DNA from 2 places in the Streptomyces sp. NPDC055400 genome. Region 1 is predicted to be linked to the other one. Evidence: predicted binding sites of a transcription regulator. Region 1 holds the regulator's gene; the other holds the start of a gene.
The links. Region 1 encodes HrcA, which represses chaperone genes, less so after heat shock. Its sites were predicted from a motif close to TTNGCACTCNGNNNNNCNGAGTGCNAA; they were not measured.
Positions count from the first base shown of each region.

Region 1 (2,397 bases):
GGGCGGTGGCGGGAGACGGGTGGGAGCATGGTGCAGACGATAGGAGTACGAACTGCCGTGCGGTTACGACACGCCGAAACGCGCCGCCAGCGCGGCACGCTGCGCCCGGACAAACTCCGCATTCACCGCGGCTCCGTGCCCGGGAACGTACACGGCGTCTTCACCGCCCAGTTCCAGCAGCCGGCCCAGAGCGGCCGGCCAGCGGGACGGCACCGCGTCACGGCCCGCCTGCGGCTCGCCCGACTCCTCGACCAGGTCACCGCAGAAGACGACCTCGGGCGTGCCCGGCACCAGGACCGCCAGGTCGTGCCCGCTGTGCGCCGGGCCCACGTTCGCGAGCAGCACCTGGAGCCCGCCGCCCAGATCGAGCGTCCACTCCCCGCACACCCGGTGGTGCGGCACGACGAGCACGTCCACCGCGTCGGCCGCCTCCTCGTGCGGCACGCCGTGCGCGACCGCGGACGCCCGCAGTTCGTCGCGGCCCCGCGTGAACACCGTGTCGATGCCCGCGGCGCCGTACACCTCGACACCGGCGAACGCCGCCGTGCCCAGAACATGGTCGAAATGGGGGTGCGTCAGCGCGATATGCGTCACGCGCGCGTGCGGGCCGATGAGGCGCCGGGTGTCCGCCCGCAGCGCCGAACCCTCACGAAGTGATGAACCCGTGTCGATCAGCAACGCCGCCCCGTCGCCCACCACAAGGCCCGTCGTGCAGTCCCAGCCCGGCAGCCGGATCCGCCCCGCCCGGGCGGACAGCTCCTCCCAGCCCACCTCATTCCAGTCCAGGTCGTCCATGGGTCCGACGCTAGCGCCCTTGCCGGGCCCGTACCCACCGGCCGTACACTGACCCGGAGACCATTGGCACTCGGCCGCACCGAGTGCCAGCCGCGGACGACACAGCTGGAGGTGTGCGCGAATGCTCAGCGAACGCAGGCTCGAAGTGCTGCGCGCCATCGTCCAGGACTACGTGGGGACCGAGGAGCCGGTCGGCTCCAAGGCGCTCACCGAGCGGCACAGCCTCGGCGTCTCACCGGCGACGGTGCGCAACGACATGGCGGCGCTCGAGGAGGAGGGCTTCATCGCCCAGCCCCACACGAGCGCCGGGCGGATCCCCACCGACAAGGGGTACCGCCTGTTCGTGGACAAGCTGACGGCGGTCAAGCCGATGACGGGGCCCGAGCGCCGCGCCATCCAGAACTTCCTCGACGGCGCCGTCGACCTCGACGACGTCGTCGGCCGGACCGTGCGGCTGCTCGCGCAGCTGACACGGCAGGTCGCCGTGGTGCAGTACCCGTCCCTGACGCGGTCCACCGTGCGCCATGTGGAGCTGCTCTCGCTCGCCGCCGCCCGTCTGATGCTCGTACTGATCACGGACACGGGCCGCGTCGAGCAGCGGATGATCGACTGCCCGGCGCCGTTCGGCGAGACCTCTCTCGCCGATCTGCGGGCCCGGCTCAACAGCCGGGTCGCGGGACGCCGCTTCGCGGACGTCCCGCAGCTGGTGCAGGACCTGCCGGAGTCCTTCGACGCGGAGGACCGCGGCACGGTCGCGACGGTGCTCTCCACTCTCCTGGAGACGCTCGTCGAGGAGACCGAGGAGCGTCTGATGATCGGCGGCACCGCCAATCTCACCCGCTTCGGACATGACTTTCCCCTCACCATCCGGCCCGTCCTCGAGGCCCTCGAGGAGCAGGTCGTGCTCCTCAAGCTCCTTGGTGAGGTTAACGATTCGGGCATGGCCGTACGGATCGGTCACGAGAACGCCCATGAGGGACTCAGCTCCACCTCCGTGGTCTCGGTCGGCTACGGTTCGGGCAGCGAGGCAGTCGCCAAACTCGGCGTGGTCGGACCGACCCGCATGGATTACCCGGGAACGATGGGAGCAGTACGCGCAGTGGCACGTTACGTCGGACAGATCCTGGCGGAGTCGTAAGTGGCCACGGACTACTACGCCGTACTCGGCGTGCGCCGCGACGCCTCCCAGGACGAGATCAAGAAGGCCTTCCGCAGGCTGGCCCGTGAGCTTCACCCGGACGTGAATCCGGACCCGAAGACACAGGAGCGGTTCAAGGAGATCAACGCCGCCTACGAGGTGTTGTCGGACCCGCAGAAGAAGCAGGTCTACGACCTCGGCGGCGACCCCCTCTCGCAGGCGGGCGGAGGCGGGGCCGGCGGCTTCGGCGCCGGTGGCTTCGGGAACTTCTCCGACATCATGGACGCGTTCTTCGGAACGGCGTCCCAGCGTGGTCCCCGGTCGCGTACACGCCGCGGCCAGGACGCCATGATCCGGCTCGAGATCGAGCTGGACGAGGCCGCCTTCGGGACCACCAAGGACATTCAGGTCGACACGGCCATCGTCTGTACGACCTGCAGCGGCGAGGGTGCCGCGCCGGGTAC
Region 1 covers NZ_JBSHLM010000004.1:566,756-569,152, forward strand. Annotated here, with positions in the region: gene ACWIGU_RS13815 (DUF3097 domain-containing protein) at 1-29, opposite strand, end outside; gene ACWIGU_RS13820 (MBL fold metallo-hydrolase) at 64-795, opposite strand; gene hrcA (heat-inducible transcriptional repressor HrcA) at 917-1,933, shown strand; gene dnaJ (molecular chaperone DnaJ) at 1,934-2,397, shown strand, end outside.

Region 2 (2,397 bases), on a different contig from region 1:
CCCACCATCCTGCGCACCTACACCGGCGGCAAGGCCGAGGTCGCCGCCGAGGGCGCCACCCTCTCCGAGGTCATCGCCGACCTGGAGAAGAACCACACGGGCATCGCGGCCCGCGTCCTGGACGACCAGGGCAAGCTGCGCCGCTTCGTCAACGTGTACGTCAACGACGACGACGTGCGCTTCGAGCAGGGCCTCGAGACGGCGACGCCGGCAGGCGCGGGCGTCTCGATCATCCCGGCCGTCGCCGGAGGCTGACCGTCGAGCACCGTGCCGGCGGCCGATCGGCCGGCCTGACGAGGCCACACAGAGTTACCTGAATTGCCCCCTCCGCGAGAGAAGCGGAGGGGGCAATTCAGCAGGGTTGAGCGCGGTAGAGTTGGGAACCGCGCTTCGCGCTTGTGCCGAGCGCATATATGAAGTCGGCTCCGTTCCGACAAGAAGCAGCCAAAGTGCCCAGCCCTTATCGGGTGTTCGCGGCATTTGTCGGGCCCGAGTTGCCCCGGAATCCAATGGCTCCGCCGCTTATTACCGCTCTGCCGTGCCCAGATTTCTCGTCCGATTGACCTGTTGCAGACGGCAGTTGGGCAGATACATTCAGCCGCGGTCGACGCGTTCCGGCGCACACCCCCAACCAATGGGGGGTGAGGTCTGACCCGGGTCCGCGAAGTGCGGGCCTGTGCAAGGGCCAGTAATAGGGGAGTTAGACATGGCTCAGGGCACCGTCAAGTGGTTCAACGCGGAGAAGGGGTACGGCTTCATCGCGGTCGACGGTGGTGCGGATGTATTCGTCCACTACAGCGCCATCCAGATGGACGGATACCGCACCCTTGAAGAGGGTCAGCGAGTCGAATTCGAGATCTCGCAGGGCCAGAAGGGTCCGCAGGCGGACATGGTCAAGCTCGCCGTCTGATCTCGGCGCGATCGGCCACCGACACACTCACGCCGAGAGGCCCGTACCCCGCGAGGGGTACGGGCCTCTCGTGCGTGCGCGCGCACCCCGCGCACACCGCCCGCGAGGGCCGCGCGCCTGCCGGAGGCGCTTGCACTCTCCTAGGTCGAGTGCTAATCATTGCGTTAGCACTCTGAAGGTGAGAGTGACAGAACTTGGATCGGGTCGGTGAGGCTCGCAGGCCGGGTGGAGCAAGGAACCACACGGCACGCAGGCCGTCCGTCGCGGGCACCAGCACGGTCCGCTGCGTTTCCTCCCCCAAGCTCTTAAGGAGCAGGGGGACCCCCTTCGTCCGGGAGGACCACTTCACATGGCCAAGATCATCGCGTTCGACGAGGAGGCACGGCGCGGCCTCGAGCGCGGCATGAACCAGCTCGCCGACGCCGTCAAGGTGACCCTGGGCCCCAAGGGTCGCAACGTCGTCCTCGAGAAGAAGTGGGGCGCCCCCACGATCACCAACGATGGTGTGTCCATCGCCAAGGAGATCGAGCTCGAGGACCCGTACGAGAAGATCGGCGCCGAGCTGGTCAAGGAGGTCGCGAAGAAGACGGACGACGTCGCCGGTGACGGCACGACGACCGCGACCGTCCTCGCCCAGGCGCTCGTCAAGGAAGGCCTGCGCAACGTCGCGGCCGGCGCCAACCCGATGGCCCTCAAGCGCGGCATCGAGAAGGCCGTCGAGGCCGTCTCCGCCGCCCTGCTCGAGCAGGCCAAGGATGTCGAGACCAAGGAGCAGATCGCTTCCACGGCCTCCATCTCCGCCGCCGACACTCAGATCGGCGAGCTCATCGCCGAGGCGATGGACAAGGTCGGCAAGGAAGGCGTCATCACCGTCGAGGAGTCGCAGACCTTCGGGCTCGAGCTTGAGCTCACCGAGGGCATGCGCTTCGACAAGGGCTACATCTCGGCGTACTTCGCCACCGACATGGAGCGTATGGAGTCGTCGCTCGACGACCCGTACATCCTCATCGTCAACTCGAAGATCGGCAACGTGAAGGACCTCCTTCCGCTGCTCGAGAAGGTCATGCAGTCCGGCAAGCCGCTGCTGATCATCGCCGAGGACGTCGAGGGCGAGGCCCTGTCGACCCTGGTCGTCAACAAGATCCGTGGCACCTTCAAGTCCGTCGCCGTCAAGGCCCCGGGCTTCGGTGACCGCCGCAAGGCCATGCTCGGCGACATCGCCATCCTCACCGGTGGCACCGTCATCTCCGAGGAGGTCGGCCTCAAGCTGGAGAACGCCGGTCTCGACCTGCTCGGCCGCGCCCGCAAGGTCGTCATCACCAAGGACGAGACGACGATCGTCGACGGCGCCGGTGACAGCGACCAGGTCCAGGGCCGCGTCAACCAGATCCGTGCCGAGATCGAGAACAGCGACTCGGACTACGACCGCGAGAAGCTCCAGGAGCGCCTCGCCAAGCTCGCCGGCGGCGTGGCCGTCATCAAGGCGG
Region 2 covers NZ_JBSHLM010000006.1:147,057-149,453, forward strand. Annotated here, with positions in the region: gene ACWIGU_RS17695 (MoaD/ThiS family protein) at 1-255, shown strand, start outside; gene ACWIGU_RS17700 (cold-shock protein) at 707-910, shown strand; gene groL (chaperonin GroEL) at 1,260-2,397, shown strand, end outside.
Region 2: groL (chaperonin GroEL) is a predicted target of HrcA. The motif match lies at 1,040-1,066, and genes of this name have one in related genera.